DNA from 3 places in the Vibrio sp. QJM3NY_39 genome. Region 3 is predicted to be linked to each of the others. Evidence: predicted binding sites of a transcription regulator. Region 3 holds the regulator's gene; each other region holds the start of a gene.
The links. Region 3 encodes CRP, which controls carbon source genes, mostly activating them, when cyclic AMP is high. Its sites were predicted from a motif close to TGTGANNNNNNTCACA; they were not measured.

Region 1: the regulator CRP is predicted to act here: its motif matches at 6,262-6,277, upstream of malT (HTH-type transcriptional regulator MalT).
Region 2: the regulator CRP is predicted to act here: its motif matches at 6,856-6,871, upstream of rppH (RNA pyrophosphohydrolase).

What each region holds. Positions count from the first base shown of each region.
Region 1 is NZ_CM173506.1:297,101-305,308, forward strand. Features, by position in the region: gene glgB (1,4-alpha-glucan branching protein GlgB) at 1-913, opposite strand, end outside; gene malQ (4-alpha-glucanotransferase) at 1,089-3,269, opposite strand; gene AC3CHU_RS17355 (glycogen/starch/alpha-glucan phosphorylase) at 3,446-5,899, opposite strand; gene malT (HTH-type transcriptional regulator MalT) at 6,468-8,208, shown strand, end outside.
Region 2 is NZ_CM173505.1:3,043,832-3,052,039, reverse strand. Features, by position in the region: one part of gene prfB (peptide chain release factor 2) at 1-980, shown strand, start outside; gene lysS (lysine--tRNA ligase) at 1,079-2,611, shown strand; gene vpsR (cyclic-di-GMP-binding transcriptional regulator VpsR) at 2,883-4,217, shown strand; gene AC3CHU_RS13565 (hypothetical protein) at 4,855-5,106, shown strand; gene AC3CHU_RS13560 (DUF6482 family protein) at 5,343-5,654, shown strand; gene mutH (DNA mismatch repair endonuclease MutH) at 5,741-6,406, opposite strand; gene rppH (RNA pyrophosphohydrolase) at 7,023-7,541, shown strand; gene ptsP (phosphoenolpyruvate--protein phosphotransferase) at 7,544-8,208, shown strand, end outside.
Region 3 is NZ_CM173505.1:295,559-303,766, reverse strand. Features, by position in the region: gene kefG (glutathione-regulated potassium-efflux system ancillary protein KefG) at 1-194, opposite strand, end outside; gene AC3CHU_RS01355 (ABC transporter ATP-binding protein) at 369-2,291, shown strand; gene AC3CHU_RS01350 (TIGR02444 family protein) at 2,288-2,758, shown strand; gene AC3CHU_RS01345 (hydrolase) at 3,035-4,027, shown strand; gene AC3CHU_RS01340 (YheU family protein) at 4,127-4,339, shown strand; gene AC3CHU_RS01335 (phosphoribulokinase) at 4,417-5,286, shown strand; gene crp (cAMP-activated global transcriptional regulator CRP) at 5,525-6,157, shown strand; gene AC3CHU_RS01325 (2-oxoadipate dioxygenase/decarboxylase family protein) at 6,342-7,133, opposite strand; gene astD (succinylglutamate-semialdehyde dehydrogenase) at 7,390-8,208, opposite strand, start outside.

The DNA.
Region 1 (8,208 bases), on a different replicon from region 3:
TTGGCTGATAGCCCCAAGAACCGTAAAACGGATGCTCTGAAACCGGCATCAACTCTACATGCGTGTAACCCAAGTCCGTTAAATATGGGATCAATTCAGCAGCAAGTTCACGGTAGTTTAAGAATTCCCCTTCAGCGTTACGCTTCCAAGAACCAGCGTGCAGTTCATAGAACGAAAGTGCTTCTTTACGCTTTTGCGTTACTGGGCGATTCTGCCACTGAGTATCTTGCCACTCGTAACGCGCGTGATCGTAAGTCACAGAAGAAAATGAAGGGTATTGCTCAGAGTAAAAACCCCATGGGTCAGCTTTGTGTGGTAAGCCTTCGCCATCAGGTCCTTTTAATTCAAACTTGTATTGAGCGCCTTCTTCCAGTTCAGGAATGAATAGGCCCCACATGCCATAATCTAAGCGTTGCATTGGATGACGACGACCATCCCAAGCGTTGAAGTTACCCACTAAGCTTGCCGCTGTTGCATGCGGTGCATACATCAAGAAACGCGTACCTGAAATCATCTGTCCATCACGCTCTAGCGTAATAAACTGAGCCCCCATGTGATGATACATATCTTTAGGTGTATGGAGATCTTCATAACTCGCGTACAGATCGTGGTACTGGTATGGATCATCGATGATCTGCTCGACTCCAGCCCAATCAACCGCGAGCTTGTAGTGAGTAAAACGTAAATCTCTCTCTTGCTTAAGAATGAAACCACTTTCACCCTCTCGCGCTAACTCAATACGAGGTTCCTTTCCAACAATCAACTCGACTTTATTTGCCCCAGGAATCCACACACGTAATGCACCTTGCTCAGAAGGTAGGTATGGCCCTAAAAACGCAAATGGGTCAGTGAAACAAGCCTGTGATAGTTGGGTATATATTTGTTTTTGCTTTGAAATCGAACTTAGTTCCAAAACGCTTCTCCCTAACCAAACATCCAAAAAATATAATACAAAAATGCCCGCTATTAGTGCGGGCAATATAACGACGGTTTATTCTACCAGATGAGCATTCATTATTGAGTGACCGAGGTTGTAGTTTCGTACGGCGTAAGCAAAAAACCACTTAATTTCAAGTCACTCAACGTCATTACTTAGCTGCTTTTTCTCGAACGTCAGTCAGCTTAGAAGCGATACGATTTACCCCTTCGTGAGCAAATATTTCGTCCAAGTTCATTGATAGTTTACGACGCCAGTTAGGGTATTCATCGACAGTGCCAGGAATGTTTACAGGCTTATCCATCTCTAACCAATCTTCCAGTTGAACACTGAGAAGTGTCGAACCACCAGCCGCAACGTGCAGTTGAAGTGCTTCAGCAAGATAAGAGTCCATCGGTACTTGGCTTGCATCACGACCAACACCTTCAGGTAAGAAGCCATGCCATGCCACTGAATCTAAGATACCTTGTTTGCACTCCAGACGGTCATCGAACAAGGTTTCTAGCTGTTCTGCATCTGGGTATAAACCAATCTCTTGACCCATTTTCAAGTCATCACAATGCCAGAAGCCGCGAAGCGTTGGCATATCATGAGTACAAAGTGCCGCCATCGATTGTGGCGCATAATGTTTCGGTGAGATAAAGCCACCGTCATCTTCTGATGTTTCGAAGAAGAATACTTTGTAAGAATGCACGCCCGCATCCGCTAGAATATCGACGATTTCATCCGGCACAGTACCTAAATCTTCACCAATAACGCTACATTGGTAACGGTGAGATTCAAGCGCCAGAATTGACAGCATGTCTTGTACTGGGTAGTAGATGTACGCACCCTTGGTTGCGTTTTCGCCTTTTGGAATCCACCACAAACGCAGTAGGCCTAAAACATGATCAATACGAAGTGCACCACAGTGCTTCATATTGGCACGGAGTAGCTTAATGTATGCGTCGTAGCTCGTTTCTTGAAGCACTTCAGGATTAAGTGGTGGTAAACCCCAGTTTTGACCTAGAGGACCAAGCACATCCGGTGGAGCACCGATGCTCGCATCCATCACTAGGTTGCCTTCATCGGCCCAAGTTTCGCTGCCTGAATCAGCAACACCAACAGCTAGGTCACGGTACAAACCAACGGCCATGCCTTTCTCTTCAGCAAGAGATTGTGCATCGTTGATTTGGCAATCCGCTAACCACTGCAGGTACATGTAAAGGTGAACATTCTCTAGGTTCTCTTTAATGTACTTCTGTGTCGCTGGGCTGTCGAATGTACGGTACTTCTCTGGGAATACTGGCCAGCCCCACATACCTGAATCTTCAGCATGTAACTCACCGTGCAGAGCATCAAACGCCGCTTGATGCATCAGGCTTTCACCACCCTCTTCTACAAACGCTAAGAACGCTTGTGCACGATCGCTGTTTTTATCTAAATGACGAGTCTTAAATTCTGCGAATAACAGAGGCAAGATGCTCATCTTAAGTTCAGACACTTCGGTGTAGTTTACCCAGTGCGCTTCACGAGCTTTTTGTAGACGCTGTTGGAATTCAGCGCTGCCTACCGTTTGTTGTGCTTCAGCACTTAATGCGAATTCAGGTACTGAGCTCACATCAATGTATAAGATGTTCAACCAACGACGTGAGGACGGGCTGTATGGGCTCGCGCCTTCTGGGTTCGCTGGGAATAATGAGTGAATTGGGTTTAGACCAACAAAATCACCACCGCGAGAAGCGATATCAGCAACAAGCTGTTTAAGGTCACCAAAATCACCAATACCCCAGTTGTGCTGAGTTCTTAGTGTGTACAGTTGAACACTTGGTCCCCAAAGCTTTTTGCCTTGCTCGATTGGTGACTGCTTGAAACACGCTTTTGGCGTAATGATCAATGTCATCTCGTAAGGCTTCTTACGGCGCTTACGACTCACAATCAGCTTGTGATAACCCCATGCCAAATCACTTGGCAATGCAAACACTAAAGGGCCACCCTCGGCACGCTCGTCACGAACGACTTGAGATTGAAGATAGCCTTCAAGTACCTCTCCTTGCTCGGTTTCTAAACGCCAGCTGAACTCACTTTCACGAGCACTAACACCTAGATTAAGCGCCACTTCTACTGGCTCACCGTCACGCAAGACAAGAACTGGGTCTAGTACATCTTTTTTGTGTTTTCTTTCTACAGATTTAAGCAGTGCATCATCGCTGCTTGTATCGTAGCCCAATGAAGCCAATAGAGACGTAATCGTCTCTTCTGATACTTGTGCTTCATCGCCCCACGCACTAACGTAACTGTCGGCAATATTTGCCATTTCTGCGACTTGTTTTAATACGGTCTGTTCTTTCATCGCTCTCTCCGAAAACGTTCTGACGCTTTCAATTTTGTAGGGTTGTTAATTTAATTTGTTACTAATCAATTAGCTTGTGACAATCAGTTTGTAAGCATCGCTATCTTTTTAAGCCATCTATTTGCCCACAAGCTAATTGAGCCAAGGCAGAAACTGCCTTGGCTACTTTGGAAGTATTAACGGTTAACCGCTTCAAGTTTCCAAATGTTGTTCACGTAATCGCGGATTGAGCGGTCTGATGTGAACTTACCAACCAATGCTGTGTTAAGAATCGCTTTCTTAGCCCAACCTGCTTGGTCTTTGTACTGCTTGCCCATGTCTTCATGTGCTTTCACATAAGATGCGAAGTCAGCAAGACATAGGTACGGGTCGCCACCGTCTAGTAGGCTATCAAACGTTGCACGTAGAAGGCCTGGTTGACCTGGAGAGAACTCATCGCCAGTCAGTAGGTCTAGAGATGCTTTCAGCAGTGGGTCTGCGTTGTAGTAATCGTATGGGTTATAACCCTGAGCTTGCAATGCCACTACACCATCAACGTCTAGGCCAAAGATGTAGATGTTTTCATCGCCAACTTCTTCACGAATCTCAACGTTTGCACCATCCATCGTACCGATAGTTAGCGCGCCGTTTAGCGCCATCTTCATGTTGCCCGTACCTGATGCTTCTTTACCAGCTAATGAAATTTGCTGAGAAACGTCTGCCGCAGGAATAATGATTTCAGCCATGCTTACACGGTAGTCAGGGATGAATACCACTTTCAGCTTGTTGCCAATGCGAGGGTCGTTGTTAATCTTCTCTGCGATCTTGTTAACCGCGAAGATGATCTCTTTCGCTAGGTGGTAACCCGGTGCTGCTTTTGCTGCGAAGAAACATACGCGTGGCTCACACTCGAAACCAGGTTCGTTAAGAATACGGTGGTACAGAGATAGAATGTGTAGCAAATCTAGGTGCTGACGCTTATATTCGTGAAGACGCTTGATTTGCACGTCGAAGATAGCGTTAGTATCTAGCTCGATACCCATGTTCTCTTGAACCCAATCAGCAAGGCGCTGTTTGTTTTCTTTCTTAACAGCCATGAATTCTTTTTGGAATTTCGCGTCTGTTGCAAACTTAGCGATGCCTTCTAGCTGCTCAAGTTTTGCTGGCCACTCAGTGCCTATCTTGCCAGTAATTAGCGTAGATAGCCCTGGGTTACAGAACTTCAACCAACGACGTGGCGTGATGCCATTCGTTACGTTAGTCAGTTTGCCAGGGAAGATTTCGTTGAACTCTGGGAACAAGTCTTTCTTAACTAGTTGAGAGTGAAGCGCAGCTACACCGTTTACTTTGTAAGAGCCAATCACACATAGGTTTGCCATGCGAACCATTCGGTGGAAACCTTCTTGGATGATAGAAAGCTTCGCTTGCTTCTCACCGTCACCAGGCCACATCTTGCGAACTTCTTGCATGAAGCGGTGGTTGATTTCAAAAATGATTTCCATGTGACGTGGAAGAAGACGGTTGATCAAAGATTCAGACCAAGTCTCTAATGCTTCTGGAAGTAGTGTGTGGTTCGTGTATGCGAACGTATGAGCACTGATTTCCCAAGCTTGGTCCCAAGTTAAACCTTTCTCATCGATCAGGATGCGCATCAATTCAGGGATAGCGATCGTTGGGTGCGTATCGTTCAGTTGAATTGTTTCTTGCTTAGGCAGATCTTCTAGAGAGAAACCTGCTGCTTCGTGACGACGTAGAATGTCGCGAACAGACGCTGCTGAGTGGAAGTACTGCTGCATTAGACGCAGAGTCTTACCTTTCTCGTGGTTGTCGTTCGGGTAAAGTACTTTAGTGATGTTGCCTGCATCGATTAGCGAGTGTTGCGCTTCGAAGTAGTCACCGTTGTTAAAGCTTGCTAATGAGAATGGTGCGATTGCCTGACATTCCCAAAGGCGCAATGGGTAAACCGTGTTTGACTCGTAACCTACGATAGGTAGATCCCAAGGCATTGCTTTTACTTCCATACCCGGAACCCAAGTACGAACTTCTTTACCATCGATGTATTCAACTTCTACATGGCCGTAAAAACCAATGTGTTGTGCTAGTTCTGGACGAGCTACTTCCCAAGGGTAACCTTCAACACCACGCCACGCGTCTGGTGCTTCTTGTTGACGACCATCTTGGAAAGACTGTTTGAATAGACCGTATTCGTAGTGAAGACCGTAACCGACTGTTGGGTATTCTTGAGCGGCACAAGAATCCATGAAACAAGCAGCAAGACGACCAAGGCCACCGTTACCTAGTGATGGGTCGCGCTCTTCTTCTAGAAGGTCAGTTAGGTTTTGACCTAACTCTTCCATTGCGTGAGTGATTTGCTCGTATAGGCCCATGCTGATCAGGTTGTTACCTGTTAAACGACCAATCAAAAACTCTAGTGAAAGGTAGTTAACGCTCTTCGCGTTCTTAATTTTTTCGTCATTTTCAGTTTCTAACAGATCAAATGTTGTCAATTCTGCTAGCGCACGCCCCATTGCTAGGTACCATGCGCGGCTATCTGCGTTTTCAATCGTTGTTGCGTAGGTTGCAGATAAATGCTTCTTAACGCTTTCTTGGAACGACACTTTATCGAAAGTTTTTTGCTGAGTTGGTTTCATTTCAGAAATCTCGCTTTTAATAGTTCTAATTCATCTGTCACATATCGTGCATGGTCACCATTAACTAAACATCCTCCCGCTAACGCGACAAACTAGGAGTAGATGGGAGGGCGTAGGGGGCGTACCGACATAGGGTTAGTGATCTGACTCTCATGTTCTGACTTCGAACAAAAACTTGGAGTGACTAAGATCACAAGCTCCCGTTCGATAACTTACCTTCAATTGATGTGACTTTTATTTAACCGGATTAAAGTCATTATCAAATTTGATATTCAGATCACGAAAATAATTTCTTCCTCTCATCTTTTGCATAGATTTACGTGTTGGGATGAAGGAAGTCACATTCACAAACCAACCCGCTATGTGAGCAAAGTCTCAAATAAAGGGCGTAGAAGCCTAAAAACATGCAGGAGTGCAAGGTTTCTGAGGAGGATCATAGTCGGTGCCGTTTTGCTTCACGTAATATGATTGAAGACTTAAGTAATTAGGCTGATGTCATTCGATTACACTCAACGATAGATTGAGGTAATCCAGAACATAAGCCACGGAATAGGTGAAAAACTTCGACATGTGGATCCCTTCGAAACTGACTCGTCCCGGCCGCTTACATAATGCAATCCTACGACCTAGGGTTCTCGATCTGCTCCAACACGCAGATTGCTATAAGCTTGTATTATTCCGCTCTCCAGCGGGGTACGGCAAAACCACAATGGCAGCACAATGGCTGGTAGATAAACCCAATGTGGGTTGGTACAGCATTGATGACAGTGACAACGATGCTTTTCGCTTTATCAACTACCTAATGCAATCGCTCAATAAAGCGACTCAAAATGCCTGCCCTAATGCCCAAAAGCTGGCAGAAAAGCGACAATTTTCATCGTTGCATTCTTTGTTAAGTGAAGTGTTTGCTGAGATGTCTGAATTCCATCACGAATGTTTCCTTGTGTTGGATGACTATCACTTGGTCAACAATGACGACATCCACGAAGCAATGCGCTTCTTCCTTAAACACATGCCTGACAACCTGACGCTTGTTGTGACTAGCCGTGGGACACCACCACTTGGCACTGCAAACCTTCGTGTTCGTGATCTGATGATTGAAATTGGAAACGATTCGCTGGCTTTTGATACTGAAGAGACGACGCGCTTCTTCAATCAACGTGTCGCCGATGGCGTAGATGACACGACCGCTGGTAGTATCTGTACTTATGTTGAGGGGTGGCCTTCGGCGTTACAGCTTATTGCCCTTCAAGCTCAACATCAAAAACGCACGCTGGCGCAATCGGCAGAGTCTTTCTCTCACTTTAACCATGCTCACCTTTGGGATTATTTGGTTGAAGAAGTATTCGATCTACTGGATAAAGAAACCCGACAGTTCTTGATGCAGTGTTCAGTACTTGATCATTTCAATGACGAATTAGTCTGCGCGCTTACACAGCGTGAAGACGCACTGGGTATGATCGAATCACTCAACCGATTTGGCTTATTCATCTACCCGCTTGAAGGCGAGAAAAACTGGTACCGATTCCACAATCTATTCGGCGAATTTCTTGCCCACGAGCGCCAAGCTCGAATTCCACAGCAAGAAGCCGAGTTGCACCGAAGTGCGGCTAAGGCGTGGATCAAACAGAAAACACCTCATCAAGCACTGCGACATGCACAACGTGCTGAAGATCCAGAACTGATCATTCAAATTCTGACGGAACACGGTTGGCCGATGTTCAATCAGGGCGAGCTTTCATCGCTAGAGATGGCGATCAAGCAACTGACTACGGATCAACTATACAGTGAGCCGAAGCTATCAATGCTGCGCGCTTGGCTTGCACAAAGTCAGCACCGCTATGATCAAGTGGGGACTTTGTTGGAAGAAGCTGAGACTCAATATCAAGCTCGAAACATCGAACTGGATACTCAGCAGCAAGGGCAATACAACGCCTTGCGCGCCCAAGTTGCGATCAACAGCAATGAGCCTGAGAAAGCATTGGAATTGGCTGAGCTTTCGTTGAGCCAGTTGAACACCACCGTTTATCGTAGCCGCATTGTCGCAACCTCGGTTGTGGGCGAAGTGAATCACGTAATGGGTAACCTAAGCCGTGCGCTACCGATGATGCAACAAACAGAAAAACTGGCACGTCAGTATCAGGTTTACCATCAGGCTCTATGGGCAATTCTGCAGCAAAGCGAAATCTTGATTGCTCAAGGTTATGTTCAAGCTGCATTTGAGCTACAAGACAGCGCATTCAAATTGATCGAAGAGCATCAGCTTCAATACGTTCCTCTACATGAATTTTTGCTGCGTGTTCGCGCTC
Region 2 (8,208 bases), 860 kb from region 3:
AATTAGAACAACCGGATGTATGGAACGAACCTGAGCGTGCTCAAGCGCTAGGTAAAGAACGTTCTGCATTGGAAGCAGTAGTAGAAACGATCGACCAACTTGACCAAGGTGTTGAGGATGTTGAGGGTCTATTAGAGCTTGCGGTTGAGGAAGAAGACCAAGAAACGTTTGACGAAATCGAACCAGAACTTGCAGAGCTAGAAGCTAAGCTAGAAAAACTGGAATTCCGTCGTATGTTTGCTGGCGATCACGACGCATCAGATTGCTACATCGATTTACAGTCAGGCTCGGGCGGTACAGAAGCTCAAGACTGGACTTCAATGATGTTGCGTATGTACTTACGTTGGGCAGATTCGAAAGGCTTCAAGACTGAAGTGATCGAAGTGTCTGATGGTGATGTTGCTGGCCTTAAAGGCGCAACGGTACGTATTTCTGGTGAATACGCTTATGGTTGGTTACGTACAGAGACAGGTGTTCACCGTCTAGTTCGTAAGTCACCATTTGATTCAAGTGGCCGTCGTCATACTTCATTTGCATCTGCGTTTATCTACCCAGAGATTGATGACAACATTACGATCGATATTAATCCTTCTGACTTACGTATTGACGTATACCGTGCTTCTGGTGCTGGTGGTCAACACGTAAACACCACGGAATCGGCGGTACGTATTACTCACGTTCCAACCAACACCGTGGTTCAATGTCAGAATGACCGTTCGCAGCATAAGAACAAAGACCAAGCGATGAAGCAGCTACGTGCTAAGCTTTTTGAACTTGAGATTCAAAAACAAAATGCTGAAAAACAAGCGAGCGAAGAAACGAAATCAGACATTGGTTGGGGCAGTCAAATCCGCTCTTACGTACTGGATGATTCTCGTATCAAAGATTTGCGCACCGGCATCGAAAACCGTAATACTCAAGCGGTTCTTGACGGTGACTTAGACAAGTTTATTGAAGCTAGCCTGAAATCAGGTCTGTAAGCTTTACCAACTATTAAGCTTTACCAATAATATTGGTAAAAATGCCTATATTTTCAAAAATATAGCTGTCCAAATTATAAAAGCAAGGTACATCTCTAATGACTGATGCTGTTCAAAACGAAAACGCACAAGAAGCTTCTTCACCTGAAGAGAACAAACTAATCGCTGAGCGCCGTAGCAAGCTGGATCACATCCGCTTAAACTGCAAAGCGAACGGTCACCCAAATGATTTCCGTCGCGAGCACCTAGCTGGCGATCTTCAAGCGGAATTCGGTGAGAAGACTAAGGAAGAGTTAGAAGAGCTTAACCACATCGTTGCGATCGCTGGTCGTGTCATGGCGAAGCGTGGTCCATTCCTTGCGATTCAAGAAACTTCTGGTCGTATCCAAGCATACGCAGCGAAAGACGTACAAAAAGTACTGAAAGAGAAGTACCAAGGCCTAGATATCGGTGACATCATCGGTGTTAAAGGTGCGCTTCACAAATCTGGTAAAGGTGATCTTTACGTGAACATGGAAGAGTTTGAACTGCTAACGAAAGCACTTCGTCCTCTACCAGAGAAGTTCCACGGTCTAACTGACCAAGAGATGCGTTACCGCCAGCGTTACGTTGACCTAATCGTGAACGAAGACTCTCGTAACACATTCATCGTGCGTTCTAAGCTTGTGTCTTCAATCCGTAACTTCATGAGCTCAAAAGGCTACCTAGAAGTTGAAACGCCAATGATGCACGTGATCCCGGGCGGTGCTACAGCGCGTCCATTCATCACTCATCACAACGCATTAGACATCGACATGTACCTACGTGTTGCACCTGAGCTTTACCTTAAGCGTCTAGTAGTTGGTGGTTTTGACCGTGTATTCGAGATCAACCGTAACTTCCGTAACGAAGGTCTCTCTCCACGTCACAACCCAGAATTCACAATGATGGAATTCTACCAAGCGTACTCTGACTACAAAGATCTAATGGATCTAACGGAAGAGATGCTAAGCACAGCAGCGATGGACGTTCTTGGTTCTACTTCTATGCCTTACGGTGACGAAACGGTTGAGTTCGGTGGCACTTACGCTCGCATGAGCATGTTCGATGCAATCAAACACTACACGCCTGAAAATGCAAACATTCAAGCTCTGACTGAGGATGATCTTCAGAACAGAGAATTGATGGTTAAAATTGCAGAAGAAGTGGGTCTGTACGTTGAGAAATTCTGGACATGTGGTCAGCTTCTTGAAGAGATCTTTGGTGAAACGGCTGAGCCTCAGCTCATTCAACCAACGTTCATCACGGGTTACCCAGCGGACATTTCTCCATTGGCTCGTCGTAGCGACAGCAACCCATTCTTCACAGACCGCTTTGAGTTCTTCATCGGTGGCCGTGAAGTAGCAAATGGTTTCTCTGAGCTTAACGATGCACAAGACCAAGATGAGCGTTTTAAAGCGCAAGTTAACGCAAAAGACGCGGGTGATGACGAAGCGATGTACTACGATGCAGACTACATTACTGCACTAGAGCACGGCTTACCGCCAACAGCGGGTCAAGGTATTGGTATCGATCGTCTAGCGATGCTATTTACAAATACGCACACAATCCGTGACTTGATCTTGTTCCCGGCAATGCGTCCACAAGCGTAATACTCGCTTATGTGATGTAACAGCCCATCTAATTAAAAAAGCCACCTTCGGGTGGCTTTTTCTGTTTTTAGGCTGCAAAACCTAGCCTGTACCGCACTCTTGATTCGAAAAACCATTATTTCTGACATAGTCTTACTATTGAGACATAAAATCTAAGATAGTCTCACTACTATACGTCCTGCGCTGAATACGATCTCGTGGCATTTTGTCGAACGATGAAGCAGTGACTCGTATTAGCTTGATTTAAATAAAAATAGAATAAGGAAGAAGGATGGGAACTCAATTTAAGATGGATTCCTTACCAGGTTCTCTTATCGTCGTTGGTGGTGCGTACGAACCCTGGTTATCAGTGTTAGAGCAAGTGGGTTGGCAATGTACCCAGTGTGCAGATTTACGAAAAGCCGATGCCTTGATTGCTGACATTGGCCCATGCATTGGCATTGTGGATCTTAGTCATGATGAGTTTAGCCTTAACGGTATCGCTAATCTCGTGAGTAACAACAAGCAAGTAAGATGGCTCGCCTTTATTCGTGAATCGCAATTGAGCTCTGATACCATTTGCCAATTTATCGTGAACTTCTGTATCGACTTTTTCACGGCGCCAATCCCAGATGCCCAGTTATTGAGTACCATTGGTCACCAACTGGGTATGCTCAAGCTTGAGCAGAAAGTATGGCCAAACTACGGCATCAACAACAATATGGGCTTGCTTGGCGACTCTGTGGCTGTGAAGCGTTTGAGAGACCAAGTAAAGCGCATTGGGCCGACAGATGTCAGTATCCTGATTTACGGAGAGAGTGGAGCAGGAAAAGAGACGGTTGCACGCTCAATTCATCAAAACTCTTCGCGAGCGCAAAAGCCATTTTTAACGGTCAATTGTCGTGCCTTATCTGAAATGAGAATAGAAGCCGAGGTATTTGGTATCTCAGCACAGCCCGCTGCAGCACCTTGTCTGTTGGAAGAAGCCGACGGCGGAACCATCTTACTCAATGATGTATTGGCGATGCCACGTAATCAGCAGTTGAACCTGCTGCGTTTCTTACAAGAAGGTAAAATTGAAACTGCGGATGGTCCTAAACCTGTCGATGTGCGTATTCTGGCCGCGAACTCTTCTGATATCGAAAAGGCATTGATCGAGGGCGACTTCAATGAAGAGCTTTATCATTACATCAATGTTCTGCGTATTCACGTTCCGAGCTTGAAAGAGCGAGTGAGTGATATTTCAGTACTGGCTAATCATTTTTTACGTGAGTATTCAAAAGAGTTTAATGCTCAAGCCAAGAGCTTTTCAGACGATGCTATCCGCTCGATGAATCGTTATCACTGGCCGGGCAATGTGCGTGAGCTGATGAATCAAATTAAGCGTGTCGTGCTGATGTCGGATGCGGTGATCATTGACGATCAACAACTTGATTTACCAAAACAGAATGATGAGCGCCGCAGTCTCAAAAGTATCCGTGAGCGTTCAGAGCGAGATGCGTTGTTGATTGTTCTGGAATCTTATGGTGGTCAAGTATCGTTGGCCGCTAAGGAGCTTGGAGTTTCGCGTGCAACCATGTACAGATTGCTGAATAAACATGGCCTGATTTCTGAAGGTGTTGTTTAGAGCTCTCTATTCATTATTCTATCCAGTTAATGTAAATATAAGAGCCACGCATGATGCGTGGTTTTTTTATATCTATTGCTACAACTTCTCGTTGATCGTTGATCGTTGATCGTTGATCGTTGATCGTTGATTGCTGACAGATTGATAGATTGAGCTATTGGAGGCTCGGTCTTTAAGAGAGATGTTCTGTGATTTTATATAATCATAGTGAATATGTTATATATAAAGTGATATGCAACTGATATTTTGGGTGAATAATTTGTTTTGAAATTGTTAATCAATTATCGGTTGAATAATATACTCACTTGGTTAGACTTTAACCGTGAAAGCAATAGCTTAACAAAGACTTATTTGCTTTTATTATCTCATTTCTTTTTGGATTTTTTAGTTAGTTTGGAGGCGCAAATGAAACATTTCGATTTTATACAGCATATTTGCGCGTCGTTTGATCCGTGTACTGACATGGTGACTGTTATGTCACAAACATCAGCCATGGCCGATCGAAACACCCAAGATAAACCTAACTAATAGATCCGTACCCTTATTTGGCTGCGGAAAAATAGCAGCTAAGTGAGAAGCCCTCATACTATCTAACACGCTATTTTTCCTCAGTTTATTTTACAACTGGAGAGTTATTATGCGTCACTCAGTATACTTAAAACTAGCAACAGTCCTTATCCGTGCAGATCTTCGTCGTGAAGAACGTGAATGGCAACGAAAAGTTCGTCGTAGTTCATACGATCTACCATGGAACAATACTCATTTATTGAGAGATATTGGCCTTGAAGCCGATGGTCGACCAATTGGTTTTTCTGAACCTGAAGTCGTTACGATTGAACGTCGAGTTCGTCACCTTCGTCGAGTCTTAAGCGCGCGAATACCGACGTAATCTTGTGGGGTGATAGCGCCTTTCACCCCTTAAGATAAATATCAGTGATAGTTGTGGCGTCGAAAGTGCAAGCTTTTGAACTAAAACTGGCCAAAAAAGAGAAGCACTTGTTTCTCTTTTTTGCTTTTTTAAGCCGTTATGTGTGCTTTTTTAAGCCGTTATGTGTGCTTTTTTAAGTCGTTATCTAGTAAAGAAAAAGAGTTCTACTACGCTTTATAGAGCAAGGGAGGCTGGCTATGCAAAAGCATCAATTAGATATGTGGTTACATGGAGAGCACAAAGACTCTTATCAAACACCAAAGGTATACGTTATTGGCTGTTCCGATATCTCGGAATATCTATTAGCAGTGGAATATAAACACAAGCTAGAACCGGTAAAGCAAGACGGTGAGCCGCTTCACTTTGGATCCTTGGATCAAGTGAAAGAAGAGTTGCTCCGGCTCGGTTTTGAAAAGGCGTATCTTCGCTTACACAACGCCTATGACGAGTTTGGTAATGAGCCAAGCCAAAGCTACTGCGATATTGAACTGGCGCTCAAACCTCATTAGAGAGCGTTCGTAGCTAGAGATTGATTCTAGTTACAGGCGGTTTGTAACATACTGATAGTTTGGTCCATCTATGCTAGATAAGAGCTCTATGCGTAATGGGTTGTCAGCAATTTATGGGTGAATTGAGTCCGTAGATAGAAACCACGTGGCTTAGTCTTGATAGGTTTTCCACTTGCACCGTAAGCTTCTGTTAACACGCGACTGTTGGCCGCTTTTGGTCTTAAATGCAGTGCTTCACCGTGTCTTGCTGTTATCTGCTCAACGTTACCCAACACGATCAACTCCATCAGCTCTTCCCAATCTCTTTTCAGGAGTTCGTTTTCAGCTAGGCTTGGTGTCCAGAGTAATGGGGAGCCAACATGCCTTTCTGCCAGCGGAATCTCTCTTTCTCCCTCTACTGGGATCCACAACACTTTAGACAGCTTGTTTCGAACGTGACTGGTTTCCCAAGTTATGCCTTGCACGCCCATCAATGGAGCGACACAAACAAAGGTGGTTTCGAGTGGCTTTCCAGAGTAGCCAATCGGGATGCTTTTAAGCTCGATACCGAGTTTGGCAAAATCTTGTTCTGGTTTACTGCCAGCGGGCGCACCCAAGTGCCATTCCAATAGTTGTCCAACCCAGCCTTTATCACGCTTGAGGTCGTTTGGCATCACCATCTCAGCTTCATCGGCGAGCTCTTTAAAGGTCATTCCGGCGATAGCATACGCTCTATCTAGCAGCTCTTGTTGTGTTTGTGGTTCTGGTTTCATAATAAAAGACATGATCAAAAAAATGATTTTACCAGAAGTTATCACCATATGACGACTGGTTAAGAAATGATCTCCTTGTTAGGAAAGGGATCAAACTCATGGTTATCCACAGGACATAAAGGTAATTAATTGAAATATTAATTTAGTGGATAAATAAACAGGGGTTTATGGTGGATTAAATGCTTGCCAAATGGGGCTCAAAATGAATCTTTCGCTTACTAGTGTGGATAAACATCGGAGTGGTTGATCTTTAACCATGTTCTGTTTTTGAAAGATCTTTTACTTTTTTAATGTTTTTAAAAATGAAATTCTAATTCTAATTAATTGATTTTTAATTAAATAAATTATATTTACTCGACTTGGTGTTTTTGATGTTGATGAATCTATGGATTAAAAAAAACGATTGCGGGTAATTCTTCACATAGTTATTCACAGAAAAGGTGAATAAATGTGGTCTATGTCTCACTCTTGTGTGGGTAACTAGAATTTGAGCAAAACTTATCCATATTCTTAGTTAATATTCATAAATATAGCGCTTGTCACGTCACTAAGTTTGCTCCGATTGGGGATATGTGGAAAAATCAGAGTAATTAAAAATTTAGATAGAGGTTGGCCAGTGATAGATGGCGATGGTTACCGATTAAATGTTGGTATTGTAATCTGTAACAACCATGGTCAGGTCTTCTGGGCTAAACGATACGGGCAACATTCATGGCAATTCCCTCAAGGGGGAATAGATGAAGGTGAAACTCCGGAACAGGCAATGTACCGCGAGTTGTATGAAGAGGTTGGCCTTACTAAAAAGGATGTAAAGATCGTCGCGACAAGTCGTCATTGGTTACGCTATAAGCTGCCCAAACGACTGGTTCGGTGGGATTCTAAACCTGTCTGTATTGGACAAAAACAGAAGTGGTTCCTTTTACGCTTAGATTGCGATGAATCGCAGATCAATATGCAGCGTGGAAGTACACCTGAGTTTGATGGTTGGCGTTGGGTGAGTTACTGGTACCCAGTTCGACAAGTTGTTTCTTTCAAGCGAGATGTTTACCGTCGAGCGATGAAAGAATTCGCATCTTTAGCAATGCCGTTTAAAGAGCGAAAAACAAAAGGAAAACGCAAATTGCGTAGAGGTTAAGCATGCTCAGTCAACTAAGGGAAATAGTTGAACACGTATCAAGAGTTGAAGATGTGTCGACGGCTCTTGATATTTTGGTTAAAGAGACATGCAGTGCGATGCAGACGGAATGTTGCACCGTGTATTTGGCAAATAATGATATGCAGCGTCTTGAGTTGATGGCAACTCAAGGCCTGATCTTCAAAGGCAATAGCATTCACATTGGTTTTGACGAAGGTCTGGTTGGCCTTGTCAAAAGAAGTGCTGAACCTATCAACCTTGCACAAGCATCTGCTCACCCTGCTTATAAGTTTTTTCCAGAGCTTGGAGAAAAGGTTTATCACTCTTTTCTCGGCACTCCGATTATCCATCGCAAGCAAGTGCTTGGCGTATTGGTCATTCAACAGAAGTCTCCTCGTTTATTCAGTGAGATGGAAGAATCCTTCCTTGTCACACTCTCAGCACAACTTGCGGTTATTGTGGCGCACGCTCAAACTCAAGGCCATTGGCTTTTAGAGCAACAGAAGCTACCTAAGATTAAAGGTATTGCAGCTTCATCGGGCGTTGCGATTGGTGATTTATGGTGGGATAACACTCAGCCTGAACTCACCGATGTTTATCCAGCATCGACGCTTAATGTTGAAAGAGAGCATGAAATGCTGGCAGTCGCCGTCGAAAATGCTCTCAA
Region 3 (8,208 bases):
AGTAAGTCATGCTCATAAGGCACATCGATAAAGAAGTCTGGGTAGATGGCGTAGAGATCGTGAATTTTGACATGACCGAGCGACTCGACCTTTTTAACCATCATTTGATTAGCAATAGAGGTGTGCGGCTCTGGGTGTGCGTAGATTATTAACACCTTTGGCACGGCTTTGTCTGTCGAGGGAGTATTACTCATTCCTTTGAAACATTCCTTTGAGGGCTAAACGGTGGCAAGGCCACAAGAATTTAAGCAAAAGTTATTAATATGTTATTGGCATCATAACGCAAATTGCATTGTGATCGACTTTTATCTGGTTTCAGCCTACTATGCAGGCGTCTGTTCACCTCTAATTTCTATGCTATTTCAATTATGATTACTTTCTCTGATATTCAATTGCTCCGCGGTGGTAAGCCACTCCTCGACCAAGCATCTGCGACTTTTCATCCTGGCGACAAGATCGGTTTGGTTGGTAAAAACGGCTGTGGTAAATCTACGCTGTTCGCCCTAATCAAGGACGAACTGTCTATTGATGCAGGCTCGTTCAGTAAACCAGCTCATTGGGAAATGGCTTGGGTTGCTCAAGAAACACCAGCATTAGAAAGAACAGCCATTGAATACGTGATTGATGGCGACCGTGAATACCGTGGCCTTGAAGATCAACTAGAGAAAGCGGAACAAGCCGACAACGGCACATTAGTCGCAGAGATCCACGGCAAGATTGAAACCATTGGTGGTTACAGCATCAAAGCACGTGCTGCCGAGTTATTGGATGGCCTAGGCTTTCGCCAAGAGCAAATGACATGGAACCTAACCCAGTTCTCGGGTGGTTGGCGTATGCGTTTGAACTTAGCGCAAGCCCTTCTATGTCGCAGTGACTTACTGCTACTCGATGAGCCTACCAACCACTTGGATTTAGACGCAGTAATGTGGCTAGAGCGTTGGTTACAAAACTACCCAGGCACACTGGTTCTTATCTCGCACGATAGAGACTTCTTAGATCCTATCGTCAACCGCATCGTGCATGTTGAAAACCAGCAGCTCAATGAATACACCGGTAACTACTCATCGTTTGAAACTCAACGAGCACAAAAGTTAATCCTGCAGCAGGCAATGTTCCAAAAGCAGCAGAAACAAATGTCTCACATGCAGAGCTACATTGACCGTTTCCGCTACAAAGCATCAAAGGCTCGCCAAGCGCAAAGCCGTATTAAAGCACTAGAGAAAATGGAACAAGTGCTGCCCGCTCAGTTTGATAATCCATTCAGCTTTGAGTTTAGAGAGCCAGACGCGCTACCAAATCCAATCATGATGATGGATGAAGTATCAGCGGGCTATGATGACAATCTGATTCTAGAGAAGATTCGCCTTAATCTAGTACCCGGCAGCCGAATTGGTCTGCTTGGTCGAAATGGTGCTGGTAAATCAACGCTAATCAAGCTGCTTTCAGGTGAACTGAAACAGCAAGGCGGTGAGCTGAGCTATTCGCAAGGCGTTAAGATGGGTTACTTCGCTCAGCATCAATTGGAGACGTTGCACCCAGAAGAAACGCCACTTCAGCACATGATGCAAATTGCGCCGAAACACACCGAGCAACAACTGCGTGACTACCTAGGTAGCTTTGGCTTCCAAGGTGAAAAAGCACTCGACAAGGTGGCGCCATTCTCGGGTGGTGAAAAAGCGCGTTTAGTATTAGCGCTACTGGTATGGCAAAAGCCGAACCTGTTGTTACTCGATGAACCAACCAACCACTTGGATCTCGACATGCGTCAGGCGTTGACCTTCGCCCTACAAACGTTTGAAGGCGCGATGGTTATCGTATCGCACGACCGCTACCTACTTCGTGCGACTACTGATGATTTATACCTTGTGCACGACCGTCAGGTGGCACCGTTTGATGGTGACTTAAGCGATTACTACAAGTGGCTAACCGAACAGCAGAAAGTTGAGCGCAAAGAAGCACAAGCATTGGCACCAGCAAAAGACGGAGCCAACAGTGCAGCAGCGAAAAAAGAGCAGAAACGTAAAGAAGCCGAGTTCCGTAAACTGACGGCACCACTTCGTAAAAAGCTGACTCAATTTGAAAAGCAGATGGATAAGTTAACGCTATCTCTCGAAGAAGCTGAGCAAGAATTATCCGACACTTCACTGTATGAAGCTGAAAATAAGGCTAAACTGAATAAAGTACTCGCTCTCCAAGCGAGCAGTAAGTCGCAGCTAGAAGAAGTTGAAATGGATTGGATGTCCACTCAAGAAGAGCTTGAGCAGATGGAACAGGATATGGATAGCTTATGAGCCCAGAGCACGCACCAATATCACTAACACTGGAACGACTATGGCAATTTAGCCTTCAGTATTACAGTGTGCGCGGTGTAAAGGATGCGTGCCTAGCTTTGCAAAACCAGTTCCACGGCAACGTCAATCTACTGCTGCTTCTCAAATGGCTCGATGAGCAGCAATTGTCTTTTGCCGAAGAAGAGTGGCACAAGGTACAACAGTGCTTAAGCCGCTCTGAAACCCTGCTTCATAGCTACCGAGAGCTGCGTAAGCACCTCAAACCTCAAGTCGTCGATTCCCTCTACCGTGAAGCTCTCCAATTTGAACTGCAGTTAGAGAAGCAACAGCAATCTGATCTCGTCGACTGCATTAATTCTCTTCAGCTTACGGCTAACCAGCAATCACCACTCGCTTTTCAATACTGTCGTTTATTAGGGGCTGAAAACCTCTACGACGCTTTTTCTGAACCAGCACCTCAACCCTAACGCGTTTCCTTTCTCTAATCTTCAATCAAGATCCAAGCTTACCTTGGTAGTATCGCTCTTCGTTTCCACACGGGAGTGGCGCGCATGACTGGCAATATGTTTGAAGCTCAATCTCGACAATATTCAACCAGTTACTTACACCCTGTTTTTGTAACCCGTATCAGTGAAACCCTTGCGCTTATACCGAGAATCAACCAAGCTCAAATAAAAACGTGGGCGTTTCGCTAAAAGCTCAACACTTTATCAAAGCCCATAAAAGAAGCATGGACTGTTTTTATGACAATATTTACCGCAGCCGCTGGTTTATCTAATCCGCACTTACAAACCTTAGTGCCACGATTTATTAGAAAGCAGGCATTGTTTGACCCTCAATGGCAAACCTTAGAAACACCCGACGGTGACTTTCTCGATCTTGCTTGGAGCGAATCGCCAGAGGGTGACACCCCAAGTAATGAGGCTCGAAGTAACAAGCCGATATTCGTTCTATTCCATGGCTTAGAGGGAAGCTTTGAAAGCCCTTATGCCAACGGACTGATGAATGCCTTTGCTAAAGATGGCTGGCTATCAGTGATGATGCACTTCAGAGGCTGCAGCGGAAAGCCCAATCGCTTGGCTCGCGCTTACCATTCAGGTGAAGTCGAAGATGCACGCTTTTTCCTAAGACATCTACACGCCCAGTTTCCCAATAACCCTAAGGTAGCGGTTGGTATCTCTTTGGGCGGTAACATGCTGGCGAACTATTTGGCTGAGTACGCGGACGACCCATTGCTGTCGGCGGCGACGATTGTCTCTGCACCTTTTGATCTGGCTTGTTGCTCTAGTCGTATTGAGCGAGGTTTCTCTAAGCTCTATAAAAAGTACCTGCTCAACTCTCTCAAATCGAATGCCTTGAAAAAGATTAAGCTGCTGCAAGAAAAGCTCGGTATCACCGCCGAAACCATTAAGAAGATAGACAAGCTGTATGAGTTTGATGAACGGATTACTGCGCCTCTGCACGGGTTCAAGAATGCTCAGGACTACTATGCTCAGTGCTCAGCGCTTCCTAAACTTAATAAGATTAAGCTACCGACTCAGATCATCCATGCCAAAGACGATCCGTTTATGACAGACGACGTGATTCCAAAGTTCGTGTTGCCTGACAACATCGACTATCGCCTATTTCAAAAAGGCGGCCATGTGGGGTTCATTACCGGTAGCACGCTCAAACCAAGGTTTTGGTTAGAAGAAGCGTTGCCTGCTTACTATGAAAGTATCCAAGATTCGGCATAATGACCGAGCCTTTGTTAAGGACTGAGTAGTAGACGTCACTAGACACGGTAATCAACACATCAATAAACCTATTTATGAACATAAAAGAGAGAAGTATTTATGATCATCCCATGGCAAGACATTGCGCCAGAAACACTGGAAAACCTCATTAAAGAATTCGTGCTGCGTGAAGGCACAGACTACGGCGACGTAGAGGTTTCACTGCAAAACAAGATTGATCAAGTGAAACATCAATTAGCCTCAAAGGAAGTCAGCATCGTGTTTTCTGAGCTGCATGAAACCGTTGATATTCAAGTCACAAAACGCTTCTAAGCTGCGCTCATAAAGGAGCCGTGTTATAGTGGTAAACGATTGCTAACAAGTAAGTTACTCAAAAGACAAGGGTTGTCATGTCCGCTAAACATCCAATTATTGCGGTGACGGGTTCATCAGGAGCCGGCACCACCACTACCTCAGAAGCCTTCCGAAAAATGTTCAATATGATGGACGTGAAGGCCGCTTGGGTTGAAGGGGATAGTTTCCATCGCTTCACTCGACCAGAGATGGATGTCGAGATCCGTAAGGCTCGCGAGCAAGGTAAGCACATCAGCTACTTTGGTCCACAAGCCAACGATTTTGGCGCATTAGAAGAGTTCTTCCGTCAATACGGTAATGAAGGCACGGGTAAAGTCCGTAGTTACCTACATACCTTCGATGAAGCCGTGCCTTACAATCAAATGCCGGGCACCTTTACGCCATGGCAAGAGATCCCAGAAAATTCCGATGTGATGTTCTACGAAGGCCTTCATGGTGGCGTGGTAGATGGCGACATCAATGTCTCACAGCACGTCGACTTGCTGATCGGCATGGTGCCAATCGTCAACCTTGAGTGGATCCAAAAATTCGTTCGTGACACACGCGATCGTGGGCACTCACGCGAAGCAGTAATGGATTCTATTGTTCGCTCAATGGATGATTACCTTAATTACATCACCCCACAATTTTCGCGTACTCACATCAACTTTCAGCGTGTTCCAACCGTAGATACATCGAACCCACTGAACGCCAAAGGGATTCCAAGTTTAGACGAAAGCTTCGTGGTTATACGTTTGCGTGGCATCAAAAACGTCGATTTTCCCTACCTTCTGGCTATGATAGATGGCTCATTTATGTCACGCCACAACACGCTTGTGGTGCCAGGCGGCAAGATGAGTTTTGCTATGGAGCTCATTGTAAGGCCCATCCTACAACAGCTCATCGAAACCGGAAAAATAGGTTAACAAGACGCCATTCTGGTTGATTACTTTTCATACCGTGATCATGTGCACAATTTTGCGTAAAAATCGTAGCTTGGTCACGATTAAAATCAAGAAATAGTACCTGAAAAAGGATACTATTCTTAAACGAAACACAAGATAGCTTGCAGCGCTCAACGAGTGCTCTTATCCTACAAGTCAATCTAGGCTTAGCTAAAATACGGAAAGCGGCAAGCATACCCTGCAGAGGAAGTAAGATATTATGGTTCTAGGTAAACCCCAAACCGATCCAACATTAGAGTGGTTCCTTTCACACTGTCATATTCATAAGTACCCTTCAAAAAGTACTTTGATTCATGCTGGTGAAAAGGCAGAAACCTTGTACTACATCGTTAAAGGTTCTGTGGCAGTTCTTATCAAAGACGAAGAAGGTAAGGAAATGATTCTTTCTTACCTAAACCAAGGTGACTTCATTGGTGAACTTGGCCTCTTCGAAGAAGACCAAGAGCGTACTGCATGGGTTCGTGCAAAATCTCCTTGTGAAGTAGCTGAAATTTCTTTCAAGAAATTCCGTCAACTTATCCAAGTGAACCCAGATATCCTAATGCGCCTTTCAGCGCAAATGGCAAACCGTCTACAAGTAACTAGCCAAAAGGTTGGTGACTTAGCGTTCCTTGACGTAACAGGTCGTATCGCTCAAACGCTACTTAACCTAGCGAAACAGCCAGATGCAATGACTCACCCTGACGGCATGCAAATCAAGATCACTCGTCAAGAGATTGGCCAGATTGTTGGTTGTTCTCGTGAGACAGTAGGTCGTATCTTGAAGATGCTAGAAGAGCAGAACCTAATTTCTGCACACGGTAAAACTATCGTGGTATACGGCACTCGTTAATCTCGATTAACTGAGCCAAAAATTTGAAAGCCACCAAATGCAAATTTGGTGGCTTTTTTGTTTTCTAAAGATCTAGAGAGCAGATGCGAGATGCGAATGGAGCACCTCCCGCGTCCAAGCGCAAACACTCTCAAAGCGAAGCGTACCCGCATCTTTAGGGTAAAGCCCGTGCTCGTATCTTTCTTTAACCGTTGGTGCTCTCAAAGATCTTGTCAGCCGATGCTGCAACAAACCCTGTATAAATCTCACCATTCGCCATCGCATAACGCTTAGCGAACTCGTAGAAGCCACCAGGAATCACCTCATTGCCTTCAACAAATGAAACTGGCACTTTGTCTGCCATTGTAGATGATTGCTCTAATAAGACCTCTGGAGAGCCTTTAACCTGACCGCCAGATGCATTGATAGTGAAACCTGAATCACTCAAATGGTCATTCACAGTCTGTACTTCATCGAACTCATTAAGCTGGTTCACACTCACCGTAAAGTGGTTTGCACCGTAACCATGAGCCGCTAGCCAAGACGCGTATTCACTCTCTTTTGCTAGCACTTGGAAATCCGCGAAACTCAGATCCCAAAGGCGACCACCAAACAAGAACTCATGACCTTGAAGCTTGCTTGCGTCTACTTGCTCAACCAACTTCGCAACGATCTGTTGTAAGTCACTTGAACACTCTTCTACCTTCAACTCACTAATGAACACTTTCGGTTGGTTTGGGTCTGGGTGCTCGTAGTGCTTAGCCACTAACTTCTTGCTCTCAAACAAGTAGTCGCCACAAGCCTTGTAGCCTAATTCAAGGAAAGGCTTAGCCAGTGTTTCAATACCTAGCGGTGCAACATTGAAAGTTCGCAGTGCAATGTGATCATTAATCAGGGCTTCGTCTTCTTTCAGCAGATGATGAACTTTCTCGGCCGATGGGCAAAGCCTGTGAATGTAATCGTCCCATAGTGATTTAAAGAGTAGATCGGGCGTCATGGTGACTCCTTGTCAGAGGTTCTAGCAAGCTAGTAATTTGGATTAGAGAGGGAGAGGCTGGACACAGAGTCAGCAGCCATCAGCCTGTGACATACTTGTTCTATTATTATCTACCGCCCAATCTAGGTGTCGGACGTGATGGAAAAGGAAGCGATAACACCGCTTCCTCATTACACAATTAACCAATGAATCTGTTATTCATGAACCTAGAGCTCATAAGCTTATGATTCATGAACTTATAGCTTAAGAGCTTAAACTAAAGCTCAATACCTGGGCTAAATGTCGCTGGCAGTTGAGTTTCACCACCTTCCATTGACGCCATTGGGTAAGCACAGTAGTCCGCCGCGTAGTAAGCACTTGGGCGTAGGTTGCCTGAAGCACCCGGGCCACCAAATGGTGCATCACCACTTGCGCCTGTTAGCTGGCGGTTACGATTAACAATACCCGCACGGATATGGTCAACGAAGTATTCCCATTCAGAATCGTCTGTTGAAACTAGGCCTGCAGACAAACCAAAGCGTGTGTCATTAGCCAATTCAACCGCTTGCTCTAGCGATTGGTAACGAACTACTTGTAGCAATGGACCGAAGTACTCTTCATCTGGTAATTCAGCAATGTTGGTTGCATCAATAATACCCGGAGAAACAAACGCCGCTTCACCCGCCTTTGCTTCTACTAGGCTTACACCGCCTAGCGATTGCAGATTAGCTTGCGCGTCCAGAATGAATTTAGCCGCAGCTTCCGAAATTTGTGGCCCCATGAAGGGTGCTGGCTCAGCGAATGGCTGATCGACACGAATCTTCAAGGTCGCAGCCACGAGCTTATCGAGCAGTTGATCGCCCTTCTCTCCAACAGGCACATACAAGCGACGTGCACACGTGCAACGTTGACCCGCACTGATGAAAGCCGATTGAATGATGGTATAAACCGTCGCGTCAGCATCACCAAATTGGTCGCTGATCACCATAGGGTTGTTGCCGCCCATTTCTAGTGCCAGCATCTTGCCCGGTTGGCCCGCGAATTGACGATGCAGGATATGACCGGTATTGGCACTACCTGTGAACAGCACGCCATC